2 regions of the Streptomyces sp. NBC_00503 genome follow, and region 1 is predicted to be linked to the other one. Evidence: riboswitches for the same ligand, from Rfam matches in the RefSeq annotation. Region 1 holds a riboswitch; the other holds the start of a gene.
The links. A riboswitch is a leader RNA that binds a small molecule or an ion and turns the genes downstream of it on or off. The one in region 1 is predicted to bind cobalamin.
Positions count from the first base shown of each region.

Region 2: it holds a riboswitch for cobalamin, as region 1 does, so the genes downstream of both, OG490_RS08945 (cobalamin biosynthesis protein) here and OG490_RS24940 (ribonucleoside-diphosphate reductase subunit alpha) in region 1, are expected to answer to the same signal.

Region 1 is NZ_CP107855.1:5,348,991-5,354,136, forward strand. Features, by position in the region: gene OG490_RS24940 (ribonucleoside-diphosphate reductase subunit alpha) at 1-1,902, opposite strand, end outside; cobalamin riboswitch at 2,060-2,200, opposite strand; gene OG490_RS24945 (GNAT family N-acetyltransferase) at 2,267-2,764, opposite strand; gene OG490_RS24950 (Uma2 family endonuclease) at 2,843-3,427, shown strand; gene OG490_RS24955 (YbdD/YjiX family protein) at 3,481-3,678, opposite strand; gene OG490_RS24960 (carbon starvation CstA family protein) at 3,675-5,146, opposite strand, start outside.
Region 2 is NZ_CP107855.1:1,909,531-1,914,676, reverse strand. Features, by position in the region: partial or broken gene OG490_RS08950 (cobyric acid synthase) at 1-267, opposite strand, end outside; gene OG490_RS08945 (cobalamin biosynthesis protein) at 264-1,235, opposite strand; cobalamin riboswitch at 1,273-1,423, opposite strand; gene OG490_RS08940 (hypothetical protein) at 1,584-1,805, opposite strand; gene OG490_RS08935 (inorganic phosphate transporter) at 1,834-3,102, opposite strand; gene OG490_RS08930 (alpha/beta hydrolase family protein) at 3,556-4,695, shown strand; gene OG490_RS08925 (hypothetical protein) at 4,849-5,146, shown strand, end outside.

The DNA of each region.
Region 1 (5,146 bases):
GTTGGAGACCTGCGGCTCGATGCACTCGTACACGCCCGCGATGGAGGCGATGGTGGCCGTCGGGGCGATGGCCAGGAGCAGGGAGTTGCGCATCCCGGACTTCGCGACCCGGGCGCGCAGCGCGTCCCAGCGCTCCGGCCAGTTCAGCTCGACGTCGTAGTGGTCGGGGTGCAGGACCCCGCGGGCGGTACGGGTCTGCTCCCAGGCGGGGAGCGGGCCGCTGCGCTCGGCCAGGTCGCACGAGGCCTCGTACGCGGCGAGCATGATGCGCTCGGAGAGCTTGGTGGACAGGGCCTTCGCCTCGGCGGAGTCGAAGGGCAGCTTCAGCTGGAAGAAGACGTCCTGGAGGCCCATCGCGCCCAGGCCCACCGGGCGCCAGCGGGCGTTGGAGCGGCCGGCCTGCTCGGTCGGGTAGAAGTTGATGTCCACGACGCGGTCGAGGAAGGTGACCGCCGTGCGGACGGTCTCGTCCAGGCGCTCCCAGTCGATGTCGCCGGTCTCGGCGAGCACGAAGGCGCCGAGGTTGACCGAGCCGAGGTTGCAGACGGCGGTCTCGCCGTCGTTGGTGACCTCGATGATCTCGGTGCACAGGTTCGAGGAGTGGACGACGGTGCCCGGCTCCGCGGTCTGGTTGGCCGTGCGGTTGGAGGCGTCCTTGAAGGTCATCCAGCCCTGGCCGGTCTGCGCGAGGGTGCGCATCATCCGGCCGTACAGGTCGCGGGCGGGGATGGTCTTGCGGGCCAGGCCGCCGGCCTCGGCCTTGCGGTAGGCGGCGTCGAACTCGTCGCCCCACAGGTCGACGAGGTCGGGGACGTCGGCCGGGGAGAACAGCGACCAGTCGGCGTCGGCGTTCACGCGGCGCATGAACTCGTCCGGCACCCAGTGGGCCAGGTTGAGGTTGTGGGTGCGGCGCTGGTCCTCGCCGGTGTTGTCACGGAGCTCCAGGAACTCCTCGATGTCGGCGTGCCAGGTCTCCAGGTAGACGGCCGCGGCGCCCTTGCGGCGGCCGCCCTGGTTCACAGCGGCGACGGAGGCGTCCAGCGTCTTGAGGAACGGCACGATGCCGTTGGAGTGGCCGTTGGTGCCGCGGATCAGGGAGCCGCGGGCGCGGATGCGCGAGTAGGACAGGCCGATGCCGCCGGCGTGCTTGGAGAGGCGGGCGACCTGGTGGTAGCGGTCGTAGATGGAGTCGAGCTCGTCCAGCGGGGAGTCCAGCAGGTAGCAGGAGGACATCTGCGGGTGCCGGGTGCCGGAGTTGAAGAGCGTGGGGGAGGACGGCAGGTAGTCCAGGCGGCTCATCAGCCGGTAGAGGGAGGCGACTTCCTCGACGGCCGCGATGCTCTCGTTCTCGGCGAGGCCGCAGGCCACGCGCAGCATGAAGAACTGCGGGGTCTCGATGACCTGGCGGGTGATCGGGTGGCGCAGCAGGTAGCGGCTGTGCAGGGTGCGCAGGCCGAAGAAGCCGAAGCGGTCGTCGGCGCCCTCGGTGAGCGCGTGCTCGACCAGCGCGTCGAGGCGGTTCGCGTGGAGCCGTACGAAGTCTGCGGTGCGGTCGGCGATCAGGCCCTCGCGGTGGCCCACCTCGACGGAGCCGGAGAACGAGAGGGAGCCCTGGCCGGCGGCCTCGTCGCGGACGGCGAGCGTCAGCAGGCGGGCGGCGAGCCGGGAGTACGCCGGGTCCTCGGAGATCAGGCCGGCGGCCGCCTCGGTGGCGAGCGTGCGCAGCTCCGCCTCGTCGGCGGCGGCGCTGCGGCCGCGCAGGGCGGCGGCGGCGACCCGGCCGGGGTCGGTGTCGGGCAGATCGGCGGTCAGCTCGGTGAGCGTGCGCAACAGCGCGGCCCCCGGACCCTCGTAGGCGGACGGGTCGGACTCGGCGCGCGGTGCGGAAGGCGCGATGGTCACGGGGGGAGCTCTCCCTCGCTCGGCTCCGGGAACACCGCTGGTGCGGGGCGCGAGGGGGCGCACGCGGGGGAGTGCGGGCCTGGCAGGGCACGCATACGCCACGTGACGTCCACCGGCCCAACCGCGAGGCCCGGACGAATCGGCACCCGGGTCGGTCGATCCGGGCGCACTGTCGACAGGTCCTCGGACTTGTGGATGCCCTCCGACCAGGTTCGACCAGGTCCGGGCATTTCATACCGTTGCGGGACAGTTCCGGATTCTCACCGGATTCCCCTGCGACGACAGCGAGGTCGAGCATACATGTGGGGGCCACCGCTTGCGGTAGCCCCCACATGTTGTGTCGCTCGTCGGTGGTGGCGCGCCGTTACAGCTCGACGCGGTAGGTGAGCAGGGGAAGGCCGGGGACCGGGTACCAGTCGCGCTCCGGGGTCCGGACGAAGCCCAGCCGGTGGTAGATCCGGTGTGCCCCCAGCATCTTCTCCGTGGTCGACAGCGCCAGGTGGGTCACGCCCTCCAGCTCCCGGGCGCGGGCCATGCAGGCGCGCACCAGGGCCTCGCCGGCGCCCCGGCCGCGGGCCTCGGGGGAGACGGCCAGCATCCGGAACTCCGCCTCGTGGGGGCCGGCGATCTGGGCGAGGGGGCTGCCGGGAGGGGCGAAGGTCACATTGCCGAGCAGCGTGCCCTCGTACTCCGCGACGATCACTTCGGCGTCGGCGGCCCGGCCGGCGACGTCGCGCAGCCGGTCCAGGTAGGGGTCGTCCTCGGCGAAGTCCAGCAGGTCGTCGCCGAGGTAGGCCTGTGCGGTGAGCTCGCCCAGCTCTTCGTATTCGGCGGCCGTTGCCGCCCTGATGACGATGTCCATGCGGTCGAGTGTGCAATACGGGTGTCGGTGCCCGGCGCTATCGTCGGAGGCAGCACCGTCGATGAAGGTGAGCGAGGCATGACCGTGATGACCGACAGGCCCCACATGCTGACCGAGGACTTCGAGGCCGTCGCGCGCATAGCGGCTCGCGAGCGAGTGGGCACACGGTTGGAGTTCATCGACGGGGTGATCAGGAGCAAGGCCATGCCGGACGGCGACCACCAGATGATCATCCAGTGGCTCACCCGGATCTGCATGCAGCATCGGCCCGAGCTCTGGCTGCACCCCGGGCAGGGGATCAAAGCGCAGGAGTACCGGGCAGGCAGGGCGATCCCGGATGCGGCGCTCGCACCCTCCGAGGCATTCGTCGGGCAGGGGGACTGGGTCGACCCGGATTCGATTCTCATGGTCGTCGAGGTGACTTCCTGGGACTCTGACACCCACCGGCGGGACCACGTCGAAAAGCCGCGCGCCTACGCGGAGACAGGCATCCCGCTGTATCTGCTGGTCGACCGGGCCAAGTGCGAGATCTCCGTCTACAGCGAGCCGGCGGGGCGGCGGTACGAGACGGTCCGCACCGTTCCGTACGGCAAGGACGTCGAGTTGCCCGACCCCGTCGGCATCACCCTCCAGACCGAGCCTCTCAAGGACTGGGTGCGCTGAGCATTTCGAAGGGCCCCACCGATGGAACTCGGCGGGGCCCTTCCAGGTGCCGTTCAGCAGCAGCGGAAGCCCTCGCGGGGGTCCGCCTCGCGCGCGTCCGTGCGGGCGCGCTCGAATTCGCGGCGGGTCGGAACCTCCGCCTCCGGGTCGTGCGTGCGGGCGTGAGCCACGTAGCGGTCGTACGCCGCCTCGCCCGAGAACTCCCGTACGAAGTACCGGGCCCGGCCCAGCGCGTGGCGAAGGCCCGTCACGCGACCGGTTCCTTCACGCGGCCCCCGCCCGAGTCGAGTCCGGCGGCGGCGAGCTCCGCGCGTTCCTCGGCGGTCGGGATCAGCCCGGCCGGGGCGATGATCCGGGACTCCTCCCACGGGGTCTCGGCCAGGGTGACGGACTCCGGCTTGCGGACGGCGTTGATGCAGGTCCGGGCGGCGTCGAGCAGGACGATGATGATCAGCAGTGCGAAGAGCACCGAGAGGACCCCGTCCACCGTGGCGTTGGTGACCACGGTGTGCATCTCGTCCATGTTCTTGGCGGGCTTGAGGATCTTGCCGGCGTCGATGCCGTCCTGGTAGAGGTCCCGCTGCGCGAAGAAGCCGATCTTCGCGTTGTCGGAGAAGATCTTCTGGTAGCTGGCGGTGAGGGTGACTGCCACGTCCCACGCCAGCGGAACGCCCGTCACCCAGGCCCACTTGAGCCGGCCCGACTTGACCAGCAGCGTGGTGCAGACGGCCAGGGCGACCGCCGCGAGCAGCTGGTTCGCGATTCCGAACAGCGGGAAGAGCTGGTTGATGCCGCCCAGCGGGTCCTTGACGCCGACCCACAGGAAGTAGCCCCAGCCGCCGACGACGACCGCGCTGGCGAGCCAGACGCCGGGCTTCCAGCTGATGTCCTTGAAGGACTTGTGCACGTTGCCGAGGGTGTCCTGGAGCATGAACCGGCCCACGCGGGTGCCCGCGTCGACCGTGGTCAGGATGAACAGGGCCTCGAACATGATGGCGAAGTGGTACCAGAAGGCCTTCATCGAGGAGCCGCCGACCACGGTGGAGAAGATCTCCGACATTCCGAGTGCGAAGGTCGGTGCGCCGCCCGTACGGGACAGCAGGCTGGCCTCCTCCACGTCCTTCGCGGCCTGCGCGAGGGCGTCGGGGGAGATGGCGAACCCGAAGTGGGTCACCGCCTGAGAGGCGGTCTGGACGGTGGCGCCGACGACTCCGGCGGGGGAGTTGACGGCGAAGTACAGGCCCGGATCGATGATGCAGGCCGCGATGATCGCCATGACGGCGACGAAGGACTCGGTCAGCATCGCGCCGTAGCCGATGACCTTGACCTGGGTCTCCTTCTGGATCATCTTCGGGGTGGTGCCGGAGGAGACCAGCGAGTGGAACCCGGACAGGGCCCCGCAGGCGATGGTGATGAAGACGAAGGGGAACATCGAGCCGGCGAACACCGGGCCGTCGCCGCGCGAGGCGAAGTCGGTGACCGCGGGCATCTTCAGTACCGGCATCGAGACGACCACGCCCACGGCCAGCAGGCCGATGGTGCCCACCTTCATGAAGGTGGAGAGGTAGTCGCGCGGGGCGAGCAGCATCCACACGGGCAGTACGGAGGCCACGAACCCGTACGCGATCATCCAGATGACCAGCGTCTCCTTCTCCAGGGTGAAGGTGTCCGCCAGCGAGGACTCCGCGACCCAGCCGCCCGCGACGATGGCGAGCAGCA
Region 2 (5,146 bases), 3.4 Mb from region 1:
ACTGCCGGGCTTGAGCAGCACCGGGTTCATCAGCGCGGTCGGCTCCACGCGCGCGGCCTGCGCCTGCATGGCCTGCGCCCGGCCGATCTCCGCGCCCTCCCGGGTCACGAAGGAGTTCAGCGACATGTTCTGCGCCTTGAACGGAGCCACCTTCACCCCGCTGCGCGCCAGCCACCGGCAGATGCCGGCCGTGACCACGCTCTTGCCCGCGTCCGATGTCGTACCGGCGACGAGGAGTCCCCCGCCGCGCTTCGCGCCGCTGCTCATGCGCGCCGCCCCTTCTTCTTGCGGGAGTTCGTACGGGAGACCAGCGTCCGGACTGCCACGCAGGCACCCAGCGCCGCCCATGTCACCTGCCGCGAAAGCCTGACCGCCCGCTCGATGTCGGCGACCTCCACCGGCCGCCCCGCCGCTCCGTTGAGCACGGCCCGGTGCTCGATGCGGCCCCCGTACGCCAGGGTCCCGCCGAGGCGGACGCCGAGCGCCCCGGCGAAGGAGGATTCCACCGGCCCCGCGTTCGGGCTCGGGTGCTTGGCGGCGTCCGCGCGCCAGGCCCGTACGGCTCCCCGCCGGTCGGGTCCGGCCAGTACGGCGGCCAGGGCCGTCAGCCGGGCGCCCGGCCAGCCCGCCAGGTCGTCGAGGCGGGCGGAGGCCCAGCCGTAGCGCAGGTAGCGGGGGGACTTGTGGCCGACCATCGCGTCCAGGGTGTTCACGGCACGGAAGGCCAGCAGCCCGGGGACGCCGCCGACGGCGCCCCACACCAGGGCCCCGACCACCGCGTCGGAGGTGTTCTCGGCGACCGACTCCACGACGGCGCGGGCCATCTGCTGTTCGTCCAGGGCCTGCGGGTCGCGCCCGCACAGGTGCGGCAGCCGCTCGCGGGCCGTCTCGGCGTCCCCGGCGGCCAGCGCCCCGCCGATGGCGCGGGCTTCGCGGCCCAGCGAGGTGCCGCCCACGACGGACCAGGTGGCGGCGGCGGTCAGGGCTATGCGGGCGGCGGCGGGCCGGGAGCGCACGGCGCGGGCGCCCAGTGCGCCGATGGCGGCCGCGCCCCCGGCGCACACCAGGGTGTGCAGGGCGCCGCGGGCGCGGTCGTCGCGCCACAGGGCGCGTTCGACCGCGGCGGCGGCTCGTCCGAAGGCGGCCACGGGGTGCCCTCGGCGCGGATCCCCGAGGATCCGGTCGCCGATCAGGCCGGCCGTGGCGCCGTACGCGAAGACGCGATCGGCACGCATGGTGGCAGGTATGTCCTCACTCAGGGTCCGCGCCCTGGTTCGACGTGTCCGGCGGCGAGAGTTCCTGGCTCCCGGTCGCACTCGGCTGGAGCGCTCCGGTGACAGTGGCGGGACCGCGCCGGATTCGCACCGGACTTCCTCTCCATGCCGCCGTATTGGCTCGGGCAGTCCACCACGCACCGCGAAGGCCCGTCAACTCGCCGTTGACCTGCGTCGGGGGCGCCGGGACGGCGGGCTCGGGGGAGCCGGGACGGCCGGGCCGGGTGCGCCGGGAGGGCCCCCCGGGCACGCGAAAGCTCCCCCCGGGGGAAACCCGGAGGGAGCGTTCGCAAGGGGGTGCCCGGTGTCTCAGGCGACGATCAGGTAGATCCCGTAGCTCACGGCCGCCGCGCAGAGCGCGAAGCAGGCGTAGGCGCCGGTACGGGCCAGGGTGGCGGCGCCGCCCTGCTCCGTGGCGGCCTCGTGCTTGGACAGGCCCATGAGACCGAGGGTGAACAGGGTCACGAGGACGACGGTGGCGGTGAGGCTGACCCCGAAGACGGAGCCGAGTGCTGCCCAGTCGATCTTCATACTGCGGATTCCTCTGTCGTTCTCGGGGTCAGACCGCCGCGGCCGGAGCCGCGGGGGTCGCCGGGGCGGCCGGGATGGTGGCCTTGAGGGCTTCGTCCGTCACCGCGGCGGTCGTGCCGGCGGTGCCCGCGAGCGGCGGGACGGCGACGGCGGCCATGGCCGTGGTGACCACGCCGGGCTCCTCGGCGGCGGCCGGGGCCACCTCGTTGACGTTGGTGTGGTCGACGACCTGGCGGCGCGAGATGAACCAGATGGCCACGCAGGAGGCGACCAGGAAGACCGCGACGGCGGTGACGCCGATGTCACCGGTGCGCATGACCAGCTCGGCGCCGGAGGCGACGAGGGCCGCGGCGGGCAGGGTCAGGCCCCACGCGATGAACATGCGGGTGGCGGTGGACCAGCGGACCACACCGCCCTTGCGGCCCAGGCCCGAGCCCATGACGGCGCCGGAGCACGCGTGGGTGGTGGAGAGGGAGAAGCCGAGGTGCGAGGAGGCCAGGATGACGCTGGCGGCCGAGGTCTGGGCGGCGAAGCCCTGCTGCGGCTGCAGGTCGGTCAGGCCGCTGCCCATGGTGCGGATGATGCGCCAGCCGCCCAGGTAGGTGCCCATCGCGATGGCCATGCCGGCGGAGACGATGACCCAGACCGGCGGGTTGGAGCCGGGGGCGATGGCACCGCCGGCGACGAGCGCCAGGGTGATGATGCCCATCGTCTTCTGCGCGTCGTTGGTGCCGTGCGCGAGGGAGACGAGGCCGGCGGAGGCGATCTGACCGGCGCGGTAGCCCTTGGCCGAGGTCTTCTCGCCCATGCCCTTGCCGACCTTGTACGTGACCTTCGCGGCCAGGTACGCGGCGATGCCGGCGACGATCGGAGCGGCGATCGCGGGGATCAGCACCTTGGTGACGACGACACTGCCGTTGACCGCACCCATGCCGGCCGAAGCGACCGCGGCACCGATCAGACCGCCCATGAGGGCGTGCGAGGAGCTGGAGGGCAGTCCGACCAGCCAGGTGACGAGGTTCCAGAGGATCGCGCCGACCAGTGCGGCGAAGATGACCTCCGGCTGGATGCCTTCCTCGTTGACCAGGCCCTTGGAGATCGTCTTGGCGACCTCCACGGACATGAAAGCGCCGACGAGGTTGAGCACGGCGGACATGGCCACCGCGGTCTTGGGCTTGAGGGCGCCGGTCGAGATGGTGGTGGCCATCGCGTTGGCCGTGTCGTGAAAACCGTTCGTGAAATCGAACACGAGAGCGGTGATGATCACGATCCCGAGGAGAAGCGTTATGTGCTCCATTTACCCAGGCTTCTGTTTGACGTCAGTGGTTCGTGGACCGTAGGCAACCTGAATGAACGGAAGGTGAACTGGCGGGGGTCGTACGGTGTATCGATCCGGCACCGGATCGGGACCTTCGTCCTGTTAAAGCCGTGGATCCCTCCATTGATGCACGTCACGGGCGGGTCCGCGCCCGCCCCGGGACGGGACTTCCGGTAGGTTCCGCCGCGCGGACGGGCCGGGGAAGAGACCCAGATCACCCTCCGGCGAGCCCCTCCCGCACCCTTCCGCTCTCCACGGGCTCCCCTTCCCCGCACCCTCCCACCGCCCTCCGCGGCCCCTTCCGTTTCCCCTTCCGCTTCCCTTCCGCATCCCGTCCGGTCGCCCCGGGGGAGCGGGGTGCGGCGCCGGGAACGCCGGGCGCGGCGATCCCCTCCGGTGGCCCGCCGCCCGATCCGCCTCGACACTGGAGCGGTGCGTACCGCCACAGCGACGGCAGCGGCCGTCACCACGACTCTTCTGGGCGCCGGCGCGGCCGTCACCGCCGCCGCCCTCGCCGGGCGGTACGCCGCCGACGCCGCCCTGCGCAACGAGCCCGGCCGCCCGCTCCCCGGCGGCCCCCGGCTCAGCGTCCACTCCACCGCCGCGGGCCGGGTCGAACTGACCCGCTCGCTGGCCTCCCTGCGCCCCGGCACCTACGGGCTGACCGCGCCCGGGGTGCACGCCGTGGTCGGGCCCGTCCTCCCCGACGCCCCCCACGGCCCCGACACCGTGGTGCGCAGACTCCTCGCCGTCACCCACGGCAGCCTCGAACCCGGCACCCGCGTCACCCTCACTCCCCAGGTCCACCTGGGCAATCCGAGCTCCGCCCTCGGGCTGGACCACGCCGACGTGGACGTGCCGGGCGAGCTCGGAGCCCTGCCCGCGTGGTTCGTGCCCGCCGCCCGCGACACCTGGGTGATCACCGTCCACGGGCTCGGAGCCACCCGCGAGCACCCGATGGTGGTGATGCCCTTCCTGAACCGCCAGCGGATGCCCGTCCTGGACCTCGGCTACCGGGGAGACCTCGGGGCCCCCGCGTCCCCGGACGGCCTCGGCCACCTCGGGGAGTCCGAATGGCGCGATCTCGACGCCGCCATCCGCTACGCCCTGCGCTACGGAGCCCGTCGCGTGGTCCTGCACGGCTGGTCCACCGGAGCCACCATGGCCCTGCACGCGGCCGAGCGCTCTGCGCTCTCCGACCGGATCTCCGGGCTGGTGCTCGACTCTCCCGTCCTGGACTGGCACACCACCCTCAGGGCCCTCGCCGCGGCGCGCCGCACCCCGGCCGGGCTGCTCCCGCTCGCGGTCAAGGCCGCCGAGGGCCGGGCGGGGCTGCGCGCCGACCGCCGGGCCCCGGGATCGGATCCCGCGGCGCTGCGGGTCCCCGTCCTGATCTTCCACGGCCCCGACGACACCCTCGCGCCCTGGGAGCCCTCCCGCCGGCTCGCCGCCGCCCGCCCGGACCTGGTGACCCTGCGCCCCGTCCGCGAAGCGGCGCACGGGGCGATGTGGAACGCCGACCCGGCCGGATACGAGGAGGCGCTGCGCCGCTTCCTGACCCCTCTTATGTGACGCCCCATGTGACGGTCCGTCGGCCGCGGTGTCCGAAGAATGTGCGCCGGATGGGACGGGGAGGGTGGTTTATGTCGATCTGCCCCCTCGGTACCCCGTGGCAATGGCCGGTTCCGTTTGGGCTTTCGGCCGGTGACGGGCGAGACTGCTCACGTGACGTCCCGAAAGCCTGATGAGCAGTTGGCTCGCGACTCCAGACTCCGACTCGTCTACCCGCGGTCCGTGGGTACGGCCCGCAAAGCGGTGACCGACCGGCGGACCCGGACCGTCCCCAGGCCTCCGGCGGGCACCCCCGCCACGGCCGACCTGGCGAACAGAGCACGCGCCTCGCTCGCCGACGCCGTACGGCTGGCCCGCTGGGCCGAGCTCAACCTCGGCGCCGGAGACGGCGGCAGGCCCGCACCGGCGGGAGCCCTGCCCGCCGCCGATGTCGAACGCGCCGCCGCACAGC